Regions from separate parts of the Bacillus cereus group sp. BfR-BA-01383 genome, predicted to be linked through region 2. Evidence: riboswitches for the same ligand, from Rfam matches in the RefSeq annotation. Region 2 holds a riboswitch; each other region holds the start of a gene.

Region 1 (4,269 bases), on a different contig from region 2:
AAAGCAATTGTCGTTACCGTAATACCAGATACTAAGGCTGGTAATGATTCTGGAATTAACACTTTCAAAATAATTGTGCTTGTTTTTGCCCCCATTGCTTTTGAGGCTTCAATTACACCTTTATCAATTTCACGAAGTGCGATTTCAACCATTCTTGCATAAAATGGTGCCGCTCCGATAATTAAAGCTGGCAATGCCGCACTCGCTCCAAGAATTGTTCCAAGAAGGATTTTTGTGAATGGGATTAATAAAATAATTAAAATGATAAACGGTATAGAACGGAATATGTTTACGAACGCTCCAATCACCGTATTAATCGATTTGTTTTCCCATAAATTATCTTTCGCTGTCATGAAAAGTAACAATCCTAAAATAAGTCCTAAAACAAATGTGGCAAGAGCTGCGATTGCCGTCATATATAACGTTTCACCAGTTGCTTCTAACATTTGATTCCAATCAACATTTGTGAGTAACTTATCCATGTGCAATCACCTCCAGCTCTACTTGATCTTGATGAATTCCTTCTATCGCTTGCTGGATCGCAGTTTCCTCACCATTTAAATGAACGACTAAACTACCGTAAGAACCGTTATTCGTTTGTGCGATATTTCCTTGCAAAATGCTCACTTCTATATCACTGCGCTGCATTAATCTTTGAAGTACCGGTCTTTCTACAGCTTCACCGATAAACTGCAAGCGAATCACTTTTCCATCTGGGTATTTTTCAATTAAACTTTCAATCGTTTCATTTGTATCTTCAGAATCCGTTAACTGCTGTACAAATCGTTTCGTAATGTCCTGCTGCGGATTACGGAATACGTCAAGTACTGGACCCGTTTCTACAATCTTTCCTCTCTCCATTACGGCAACGCGATTACAAATCTTTCGAATTACATGCATCTCATGTGTAATTAGTACAATTGTTAAACCGAGACGCTTATTAATATCTAGAAGTAAATCTAAAATTTGATCCGTCGTTTCTGGGTCAAGAGCTGACGTTGCTTCATCACATAAAAGTACTTGTGGATTATTAGCTAATGCTCTTGCAATCCCGACGCGTTGCTTTTGTCCACCACTTAACTGAGATGGGTATGCGTCCCCTCTTCCCTCTAACCCAACAAGATGAATTAACTCATCAACACGTTTTCTTCTCTTCTCCTTATCAACGCCTGCAATCTCAAGTGGGAATGCGATATTTTCCCGCACAGTTCGTGACCAAAGTAAGTTGAAGTGCTGAAAAATCATTCCGATTTCTTGCCTTGCCTTCCGAAGCTCACTTCCTGTAATTGCTGAAATGACACGATTTGCAATTGTAATTTGGCCAGAAGTTGGTTTCTCTAACTGATTAAACAACCTGATTAAAGAACTTTTTCCGGCGCCACTATATCCGATAACACCAAATATCTCGCCTTTTTCTATTTTTAAATTGGCGTTATCTACAGCAGTGACATCACCGCTTTTTGCCTTATATATTTTCCTTACATTTTCTAATAAGATCATGATGTTCACCCCTTTTTTAAATAAAAAGCGCAAGCGGCTCGTTTAGAACAAGAGGACGTTGGAATCCCTGACGTAGAGGCGTTTTTTGCCTCATAGGAGGGGATGAAACGACCGACTGTTCTAGCCGCTGGAGCTAGATTTCATAAAACCTTAGATCGACTCCGCAATTTTTTATTTTTGATGCGTGTAGTCCATCGTTATAACTCCTTTTATTATTTGAATGTCCTCCACATTCAAACAACAAAAAAACCTTTCCGCTTTAGAGAAGCAGAAAGGTTTATATGCGTATATAACAACATTATCCCTCTCTCTCATCTCTCAAAGCATTTGCTTTGCAGGAATTGGCACCATTTCAACATAAGTTGACGGTTGCCGGGCTTCACAGGGCACAGTCCCTCCACCTCTCTTGATAAGAGAAATCAGATTTAATTTTCGTCTGATTTGTAATTTATGAAATTGTCTATATTTTATGAATTGAATTGTATCAACATCCACACACCATGTCAACAGAAATTTTCGCAAAAAATGAACCTTCAGAATTTTAAGCACCTACTGACATCGGTTTACATATATGGAACATCGATTCAACCAATAGCATCGTTCGATATGTTCCTAAATATTGTACACGTCCATCGTTTATTAGCATTTGCAATCGTACATTTCCGTTCACCAATTGCTCTACATCCTCTTCATCCACACAAACAATTTGTTCCGTTCCTCTTTCCTCTTTCAACAGTTCTATATAGTCTCTTGAAATTTGTAATGAATAACTCTCATCTCCAAAGCGAAAATTAACAGTTTTTTCTCCTTGTCTTAAAAGCGGTTCTAAATGATATTGACCATTAGCGTAATTTACAAATGATTGCAGCAAAGAATATAATTTCACCCTAAATCACATCCTTCATATCACTTTCTATTACATACCATTCCCTCTTACTAAAGAGCAATCCTGTTACTTTCGCTCGACAAATACTGTAACCATCCTGGTTCTCGACATATTTCCCAAGAAATATGTCGAGGCGGCAAAAACTTTGCCGCCTACTTTAATTCCGTATATAAATATTCAACCGAATGAAATGCATATATCTTCTTCATTAGTGTCCCATTTTCAAAAACAAGTAAGCACGGTACACTTTCGATCCCATACTCTTTTGCTAAATGCGGGGCATAATTTAAATCTAACATTCCAATTTTCAAATCTTCAATTGTCATCTCAACGACCGTTAACATCTTTTTTGCCAATTGGCATGTTCCACACATTGGAGTATACACATATAACACTGTTTTTTCTTCATTTTCTATTAGGGCTGTAGCTTCGGCTCCTGTCCAGTCAATCACTTCTATCATTCCTTACCGTAAATATTCTGTATAAACGTCAATGTCAGCTCCCCATAATACATTTGCTAAGTGTGAAGACGGCGCAGTTGCCACTTCTCGGTACGAGCGATCAATATAAATATGCTCTGCTTGTGGAAATTCTTTGCGAAATTGTTTCCTTAACTTTTCTCCAGCATCATCAGCATCCACTAGTACATACACTTCCTTATCAAAAAACTGATCAATGAGCTCATCCATTTTCGATAAACCAATTGTACCATTTGTACAAACAATTTCCACCGGTTCACGAATAATAGATTCAATCTTTCTTCTGTCTGATTTACCTTCTACAATAATGACTTTTTCTACATAAATCATATGTCATCACCCGATCACCATATACTATACAACCTTTAACTTAGTATATAGTATATTCGTTATTTTCATGTTGTTTCCTGTTTATTTTTGCAAAAGAAAAGCGGAGGCGACTGTTCAGCCCTGTTGGCTAAGGTTCTTTCGTACAGAAGATGCTTTTTTCTTCATAGGAAGAATCGCATCCTCAGTGAAAAAACTTTTTTCAAAAACCTTCTCCTATATAATAATTAATATATATGTGCTTTCAAATTCATTATGTAACACAAAATAAAAAGGACAGCACAAAGGCTGTCCTTTTTATTCGACTATAATTAGTCTTGGTTCGTCATTTCTGCATATTTTTCTGCAGTTAATAACTTCTCAACTTGGCTTGCATCAGAAAGTTCAACTTTAACCATCCATGCACCCTCGTATGGAGATTCGTTAACAAGTTCTGGTTGGTCACTTAATTCTTCGTTTACTGCTACAACTTTACCACTTACAGGTGCGTATAATTCAGAAACTGTTTTAACAGATTCTACGCTTCCGAATGGCTCGTCAGCTTCAATTGTTGCACCTACTTCAGGAAGTTCAACGAATACGATATCGCCTAGCTCACCTTGTGCAAAGTGAGTAATACCGATAACAACTTCATTACCTTCTGTTTTTACCCATTCGTGTTCTTCAGAGTAACGTAAATTATTTGGAATGCTCATGACTGTACCTCCAGTGAATGTATTAATTATGTAAAAATACCTTATTGGTACTTTTTCCACACACTTTCAAACTGCTCTTCGTTAAAACCAAGTGTTACACTCGTTCCATCTGTTACGATTGGACGTTTAATCAACATGCCATCAGATGCTAAAAGTTCGTACATTTCGTCTTCACTTGCATCTTTTAACTTATCTTTCAAACCAAGTTCGCGGTAACGCATTCCACTTGTATTAAAGAATTTTTTTAATGGTAATTCACTTTTTTCATGTAAATTACGTATATCTTCTTTTGACGGTGGATTTTCAACAATATGAATCATCTCATATGCTACATCGTTTGCCTCAAACCATTTCTTTGCTTTTTGACATGTGCCACACTTTG
Region 2 (4,269 bases):
CAATTTCAAGAGCCGACTTTTGAATGTATTCATGAGCTCGATGCACTGGGTTTCTTGTTTGGAATCCCACTACTGTTTTCCAGCCACGTTTTTTAAATTCTTCCCTCGTTTCAATTGGATCTAAGTGATAAGACGGAAATTGATTATTTTCAAGGCGCTTTATAAGAGTAATAGCCCCTCCAACGTAAACGTTCGGTCGCTCATATAATTTTTTCACTCCTGGATGAGCCTCATCCGTCGTTTTGTATACGAGTAACGCTTCTTTTTCTTTATCCGGTACAAAAATATCTTCGATTTGAATGACACCATATATATTTCCATCGTTAACAAGCTTTACTTCCTCTCCAACTTCCAGCCTCTCTGCTACATCTTCTGTTATCGGCAATGTAATTGGTATACTCCATATGCTCCCATTTGCTAAACGAAGGGTTTCTACGACCGAATCATAATCATTCTTTCCTAAAAACCCTGTAAGTGGGCTATATCCACCTGTCGCTAACAGCTCTAAATCACTTAACGCAATTTTGTCTAATTTAATTTCTTTTTCAATTTGTGATACGTCGTATGTCTCATCTATACGGTTTACTAATTCGTTTCTTGTACTCATTTTCTATATCCTCTCTTAGCTTTATTTTTCAATTTATCTTATTGATAATGAAGACCACATTCTGTTTTCACTTTGCCAGCCCATCTACCATCTCTTGAATCGCCACCATCTACAGGTAACGTACACTTCTCACACCCAATACTTGGATACCCAACATCATGCAGTGGATTATATGGCAAACTGTGTTTGTATACATATCGCCAAACTTCTTTCCAAGTCCAATGAATGAGCGGACAAATTTTAATAGATTGAAAACGATGATCTTGATTTATAAAGTTTGTATGTTTGCGAGTTTCTGATTGTTCCCTTCTTAATCCTGATATCCAAGCTTTTTCATGTGCTAGTGATTTTTCTAACGGTAAAATTTTTCTAATCTTACAGCAAAGGTTCGGATTACTTTCCCACAATTTTTCTCCATGAAGCTTCGCCTGTTCTTCAAGTGTAATTTCTGGCTGTTTTTCTATAATATTTAATGAAGGAAATCGTTCCTTCACCTTTTGAATTAATTCATACGTTTCTTGAAAATGAACATTTGTATCCAAAAATACAACTTTAGCAGATGGATTTACTTGGTTTATAAGATGTAGTAACACCATACCCTCCACTCCAAAGCTACATGCGTATACGATTTCACCTTTATATTCTTTATAAGCCCAACTTAATACTGATAACGCGCCTTTCGTTTCATCTTCTTCTGAAAATGAAACGCTATTTTCTTCCCACGTTTCATACGTCAACATGTTTTTTCCCCCTGTAAAAGCAAAAAGACGGTTTTAATCTAATAAAATAGATTAAAACCGCCTCTAGTTTTTCTAGTCAGCGCTTTTTACTTTAAACGTACTTTTTCACTTTTCTCTAATTGAATTACTTTTCCATCTTGCACAACAATTGTAATTGAACCATATTTCATATCAGCAAGCATCGCTTGAATCTTCTCAGACACTTCATCAAAATGCTCCCGTACGCTCACGCGAACAGCCCCCCTTTTATTCATAAAAAAAATCTTTCCCATTTCGAAAAGACTGTTCGGTAATATATTTTACCTTATCTTTCAAAATGGATTCCATTTTGCTGGATTTAGCACCTTGCTTTCTATAAGCAGGTTGCCGAGCTTCGTCGGGCCAGTTCCCTCCGCTTCTCTTGATAAGCTTTGTATTTGTATTTTATCACAATTCAGATTTTTTTCAATCCTAGTTTTCCGATATATTTAATTATTTTTCTTTTTTAAAAGGAGTTGCCTTTACTAGACAACTCCTTCTTTCTCATTCACACCAGCTCTTTAATACGTATGCGATCGTTCCCGATAATATTTTCATATGTTTCACGCTCTACAACAATTTGTGATGTCCCACCTTTTGCAAAGACGACAGCTGGTCTCCGAATACGATTATAATTATTCGCCATTGAATACCCATATGCCCCCGTGCAAGAAATTGCTAGTAAATCAGAAGAAGCGACTTTCGGTAGATGAATATCCCAAATCAGCATATCTCCACTCTCACAGCATTTCCCAGCAACCGAAACGAGTTCCTCATTCGCATCATTCCCTCGATTCGCTAACATTGCTTCATAACGAGCGTTATATAAGGCAGGTCTTAAATTATCCGTCATTCCACCATCTACTGAAACATATTTTCTTATGCCAGGAATATCTTTCACCGCTCCGACTGTATAAAGTGTCGTTCCAGCATCACCTACAATACTACGTCCTGGTTCAACCCATATTTCTGGCAATGGATAGTTACATACTGTAAATTGTTCTCTCACTGCACTTGTTACAGCTCGCACATATGTCTCAAGTGTTAATGGCGTATCCGAATCTGTGTAGCGTATTCCGAATCCTCCGCCCACATTCAACACTTTTACTACATAATTTGTTTGCTCTCTCACTTCTTCTAAAAATTGGCGAAGAACTTCAATTGCTCGAACAAATCCAGCCGTTTCAAATATTTGTGATCCGATGTGCGAGTGAATTCCTAGCACATTATAATTTGATTTTTGCAAAGCAAGCTCAATTGCTTGCATCGCTTGACCATTTGAAACACCAAATCCAAATTTCGAATCCTCTTGACCTGTTGTTATATATTCGTGTGTATGTGCCTCTACTCCTGGCGTTACACGGATTAGTATGTTCACAAATTTTCCATGTTGCACTGCTAAGTCATGCAAAATTTCTAATTCTAAGAAATTATCTACTACAAAACAACCAATATTCGCCTGAAGAGCCATAATCATTTCTTCTTCTGTTTTATTATTTCCGTGAAAATGAATGCGCGATGCCGGAAATCCTGCTTGAAGCGCAGTATATAATTCTCCTCCAGAAACAACATCTAAAGACATATTTTCTTCACGAGCTACTCGGCACATCTCCATGCACAAGAACGCCTTGCTAGCATATGCTACTTGATAAGAGAAACCACTTTCTTTAAAAGCACGATGAAACGCACGACATTTCCTACGAATAGACTCTTCATCGTACACATAAAGTGGTGTTCCGTATTGTTTTGCTAGCTGCGTCGTATCGCACCCTCCAATTTCTAAGTGTCCTTGCCCATTGATTCGGCTTGTGCCGTGTAAATACATTTGAATTCCTCCCTTATTTCCTCTAAAACTCATAACCCCAATCTTCTATTCATTGCAGCACGCTTTTAGATAGACAAAAAACGCGCGGAACAATGTTCACACGCGTTTCTTATTAGGAAAAATATATATTGAAAAAATAAACGAGTTGTTATCTTCTCAAAATAAGAAACCGCATCAACATCTCCAAATAGCTCTCCATAAAATAAATCTTATGACAGTACTACATTTATTCAATGTAGTCCCAATATATGAATAAGGTGGTCATTCTTATATTTCGGCAATAGTCCCTTTCAACCTATGATCACAGATTCCACTAAATCTCCCATAGTTTACTCTTTCCTATCGCGGCCTCTACCTTTGAGAGTAGATGAGGTAAGTCTATTTAATTTTCAAACATCTAATTGTTGCTATTAACAATACCAAAGGACCATTTTATTTGTCAAACAATTTTTTATATTGGTTTTTTACAGTTTAGTTTCGTATCATTTGGTAAGCGCTTTACAGATATTTTTGTAATAGTCCATTCTCCTTCTTCATTGTTAAATGTCATACTTATCTTCTCAAACGGAGGAAGTACTTTACCACCTATTCCTGATTCATATTTCGTTATTTCAATTACTGCTTGAAATAAATATGTACCGCTATAAAGTTTTTTTAAACTAATAATTTTAGAACAATCAAACGGTTTTAATTTTCCATATTGTTTCTCAATCGCTTCATTTATTTTTGGAAATAACACAGAATAAAGAGCATCTTCCATGAGCGGTGCATCATATTGTGCTACTGATACACTCGGTGAAACAAAAAGCACAAAACTAATGCATACTATAAGATATAATAATTTTCGCATCATAACCTCCGTACCATTACGCGATACTTTCTATGTTTAACGAATGATAATAATCGCACATAGAAATTCCATTTTATTGTCTCCCACTTCGCTTTTTCTACTCAATTGTTGCAAAAAAAGCCCACAACCCGCTTTTATTTTCGTATAATGATACTCATAGTATAATAATCATAATAATAAAGGACTGTTCGTATATATAAAGTGAGGACCTATTCAAAGGGGTTCACAA
Region 3 (4,269 bases), on a different contig from region 2:
CCTTGAACGAGAACAATTAAAATAAAGACGGTTGCATACATTACTTCCGGTTCGTAGCGTAAATGTCCGAAGCGATATGCTAAGTCTCCTAGCCCGCCAGCACCTACAAGACCAGCCATTGCTGTTGCACCGATTAGGCCAATGGTTGCGATTGTTAATCCAAGTACAAGAGATGGACGGGCTTCTTTAACCATGACGTGCCAAATGATTTTAATAGTAGAAACGCCCATTGCTTGATAGGCTTCAATGACGCCGCGATCCACTTCTAATAAAGCCGTTTCCATTAAACGTGCAATGTAAGGGGCTGTGAATACGACAAGTGGTACGATAACACCTTGCACACCAATGGATGTTCCCATTAGAAATTTTGTAAAAGGCAAGATGAAAAATAATAGAATGATAAATGGAAGAGAGCGAATGACATTGATAACTGTATTAAGAATAGGATAGACAATTTTATTTTCGTGCTGTCCACCAGGTCTCGTTAAAACAAGTGTGACACCAAGAGGTAATGCGATAAGGATAGAGATAATTAGTGAAATAGATGTCATTTGAAATGTTTGAATTGTTGCTTCCCATATGACGTTACCCCATTCATCCAAAAAGGACTTGTTTCCCATAATCCGTTCTACCTCCTTCTATGATGATACCTTGCTCTTGTAAAAATGATAAAGCACGGTGTACTTCGTTTTCTTCCCCTTGCATATGAACGACAAGTTTCCCATATGCCTCATGTTTTAACTGTGTAATATTACCAGATAAAATATTCGGATATACTTGGAAACGTTTTGTAGCGACAGCTAATGCTGGTTCTCCTGAAGAATTTCCTATAAAAGAAAGTGTTACAATTTCACCAGTAGTTTGCAGTTCTTTTTGTACTTCTTCTGGGATTTTCGCTGCAAATGCGCTATTTACAAATTTCTTCGTCGTTACATGTTGCGGGTTTGTGAAAATATCTTTCACAGTCCCGCTTTCGACTATAGCCCCTTGTTCCATAACGGCAACGCGGTCACATATACGCTGGATGACATTCATTTCATGTGTAATGAGTAAAATCGTAATTCCAATTTCTTCGTTGATCTTTAATAGTAAGTCAAGAATAGAATCGGTTGTTTCTGGGTCTAAAGCGCTTGTTGCTTCATCGCTTAATAAAACTTCAGGTTCATGTGATAGTGCACGTGCAATGGCAACACGCTGTTTTTGACCGCCAGAAAGTTCACTTGGATATGCATCTTTACGGTTAAAAAGATCGACAATGCGTAAATACTTTTCTACCCTTTTTTCAATTTCTGCTTTTGGAATGCCAGCAAGGCGTAAAGGTAATGCAATATTTTCATAGACGGTAACAGTTTTAAGTAAATTGAACCCTTGAAAAATCATTCCGATTTTTTGTCGCGCTTTTGCTAGTTCTTTTGTCGATAGTGTTGTTAAGTCTTGATTGTTTACAATGATAGTTCCTGTCGTTGGTTTTTCTAATAAATTTACACAGCGAATTAATGTACTTTTACCAGCGCCGCTATATCCGATGATTCCAAATACTTCGCCCTTTGCCACTTTAAGAGAAGTTGATTTAAGAGCTTCGACATACCCTTTTTTTGTTGAAAATACTTTGGAAATATTTTTTAATTCAATCATTATCGTCAGCTCCTACCAAGACGGTAAAACAGAACCATCAAATTTTTTCTCAATAAATTCTTTTACTTCTTTAGATTGATAAGCTTTCTTTAATTTGTTTACGACAGCATCATCTTTATTTTCTGTACGAACAACAACCCAGTTCACATATGGTGAATCTTTTCCTTCTCGGAAAATAGAGTCTTTCGCTGGACTTAATTTTGCACCTAATGCGAAGTTCGTGTTAATTGCAGCTGCTTTTACTTCACTTAGCTGTGTTGGTAATTGAGCGGCCTCTAATTCAACAATCTTTAAGTTTTTTGGATTTTCAATTACATCTTTTGCAGTCGCTTTTTCTGTAGCCTTTGGATCAACCTTTAAAACTCCTGCTTTTTCAAATAGCTTTAAAGCTCGAAGTTCATTTGTTGGGTCATTTGGGACAGCAATTGCATCACCCTCTTTTAAGTCTTTTACATCTTTTATGTCTTTAGAATATACGCCCATAGGGAATGTTACTGTTGAAAATACTTCAGTTAATTTCATGTTTCGTTCGGCTTTAAATACGTCTAAATAAGATTTAGTTTGATAGCTATTTACATCAAGGCTTTTTTCATCTAAAGATACGTTCGGTGCTACATAATCATTAAATACTTTTACATCAATTTCGAGCCCATCTTTTGCTGCAACTTCTTTCACCTTTTCAAAAATTTGTTCATGCGGCCCACCTGTTACACCAACGGTAATCTTTTTCTCATCTAATGCTTTTACCTCTTTATCAGAATTAGCACCACATGCACCTAACAATAATACAGCTCCACTTACAATACTTAATAATACCTTTTTCATCTATAATTCCCCCTTAATATACGTTCCAAAATAAAAAGCACCTCTCCAAAATAAGAGAGGTGCCGAATAGACGAAATAGGTTCCTCTCTTATCTTCCAAAACGAAAATCGTTCTGCAGGAATTAGCACCTTAGCTTATACGTTATAAGCTCGGTTGCCGGGCATCATAGGGCCAGTCCCTCCGCCACTCTTGATAAGAGTATGTGTATGTAGTTTTTAAATATGGTACTAATAGTAAATCTTACAAAAAGAATTGTCAATGATATTTTCTGAAAATATTTTATTTTAAGGTAATAGAAACGTTCCCTTTTTTATGCCCTTTTTCTATATATATATGGGCTTCGGGAATTTCTTCTAAACGGTAAGTTCTATCAATAACCGGCTTTAGATCTTCTGTTTCAGTTAATTTTTTTAGTAGAATCATATCCTCTTTACTTACTTTTGCCATCATTCCATTAACAGATACATATTTGCTAGTAGGCGTTAATACTTTTTGGCAAAGGGATTTTTTAATTTTTCCAACTGCATCAAATATAATATCGTAGCGTTCATCTCGCTTTGTAAAATCTTCTTTCGTATAATCAATTACTTTATCAGCCCCTAAAGATTGCACTAGTTCAAAATTTGAATTACTACAAACAGCTGTAACGGTCGCTCCGAAATATTTAGCAAGTTGTACGGCAGCCGTTCCTACTGATCCAGAGGCACCGTATATCAGCACTTGTTGCCCCTTTTTTATAAGGCCCTTTCTCAGGAAGTGCAATGCTGAAGTTCCGCCAAAAGGAATAACTGCAGCTTCTTCATACGTCACATTGGTAGGTTTTAATGCTATTAATCCACTTTCATGCACGCATGTGTATTCGGCATAACCACCAAGGTTTAGTTCTGTTAATGCAAAAATTGGGTCTCCTTTTTTAAATTGAGTTACATCTGTTCCTATTTCTTCGATTTCCCCGGATAATTCTACGCCGAGTATAGGTTTTCTCGGTTTTCTGAAACCTAATATGATCCGCATAGGAACCCAAAATAAGAGGGGGCTATTAAAGCCACGTATTCTACAATCTCCAGTCGTTACACTGGTTGCGTGAATTTTAACTAATACTTCATTCTTTTTAGGTTTAGGCTTTTCTATATTTTGAAGCTGGAGAACATTAGGTGGTCCATACTTTGTGCAAATAATAGCTTTCATAATGACCTCCTGAAATTAGTTGTTTTTCTTTACATCATATTTAAGTGTTTCTTGAAACATGTTGTTATGAGAGGAATAAAGTTTGAGCCCATACAATTGCCAGCAGCAAAGTGATAGTCTTGATGAGGGAGGGACCTGAAATAAGTGAGCTCTCTCTTTTTTGTTAGTACTTTCTTCTTAGGAAAATAGGTACAATATGAAGAGGAAGAACGTTAGAAGAGGAGAGTGTCATTTGAAAAAAAGAAAGATAGTAGTTGTCATTATAGCGTATACGGTGTTGTTAACAGCGTCTATACATACGTATAAAAAACAACTCGATCATCCTATTATGAGTGATGTAGGTAAATTGCTTCCGACAAAAATAAAACGTGTTGAAAGTGCTACGGATGAGCACTCGTTAATAAAATTAGTGCAAGATGCAAAAGTTTCAGGAGAGAAAATTTCCATTGCAGGTATGCAACATAGCCAAGGCGGACAGACGTATTATCCGAACGGTACGATGCTTGATATGAAAGGATATAACGAAATATTAGAGTTTGATCCAGAGAAAAAGAGGATTAGGGTACAAAGCGGTGTTACATGGAATGATATTCAAAAGAAAATAAATCCATATGGCCTTGC

The links. Region 2 has a riboswitch for S-adenosylmethionine ahead of MR065_RS13520 (YezD family protein). Riboswitches for the same ligand answer to the same signal wherever they lie in the genome.
Positions count from the first base shown of each region.
Region 1: another riboswitch for S-adenosylmethionine. It lies ahead of MR065_RS18150 (methionine ABC transporter ATP-binding protein); the one in region 2 lies ahead of MR065_RS13520 (YezD family protein).
Region 3: another riboswitch for S-adenosylmethionine. It lies ahead of MR065_RS26085 (MetQ/NlpA family ABC transporter substrate-binding protein); the one in region 2 lies ahead of MR065_RS13520 (YezD family protein).

Region 1 covers NZ_JAKUFP010000021.1:22,998-27,266, reverse strand. Annotated here, with positions in the region: gene MR065_RS18155 (methionine ABC transporter permease) at 1-482, opposite strand, end outside; gene MR065_RS18150 (methionine ABC transporter ATP-binding protein) at 475-1,500, opposite strand; SAM riboswitch class I at 1,809-1,916, opposite strand; gene MR065_RS18145 (hypothetical protein) at 2,042-2,386, opposite strand; gene MR065_RS18140 (thioredoxin family protein) at 2,539-2,847, opposite strand; gene MR065_RS18135 (toprim domain-containing protein) at 2,851-3,195, opposite strand; gene gcvH (glycine cleavage system protein GcvH) at 3,504-3,887, opposite strand; gene MR065_RS18125 (arsenate reductase family protein) at 3,929-4,269, opposite strand, start outside.
Region 2 covers NZ_JAKUFP010000012.1:25,388-29,656, reverse strand. Annotated here, with positions in the region: gene sat (sulfate adenylyltransferase) at 1-607, opposite strand, end outside; gene MR065_RS13525 (phosphoadenylyl-sulfate reductase) at 646-1,347, opposite strand; gene MR065_RS13520 (YezD family protein) at 1,434-1,577, opposite strand; SAM riboswitch class I at 1,649-1,757, opposite strand; gene lysA (diaminopimelate decarboxylase) at 1,874-3,190, opposite strand; lysine riboswitch at 3,371-3,552, opposite strand; gene MR065_RS13510 (DUF3888 domain-containing protein) at 3,642-4,040, opposite strand.
Region 3 covers NZ_JAKUFP010000060.1:8,531-12,799, reverse strand. Annotated here, with positions in the region: gene MR065_RS26095 (methionine ABC transporter permease) at 1-620, opposite strand, end outside; gene MR065_RS26090 (methionine ABC transporter ATP-binding protein) at 595-1,635, opposite strand; gene MR065_RS26085 (MetQ/NlpA family ABC transporter substrate-binding protein) at 1,648-2,460, opposite strand; SAM riboswitch class I at 2,546-2,659, opposite strand; gene MR065_RS26080 (NAD(P)-dependent alcohol dehydrogenase) at 2,740-3,648, opposite strand; gene MR065_RS26075 (FAD-binding oxidoreductase) at 3,881-4,269, shown strand, end outside.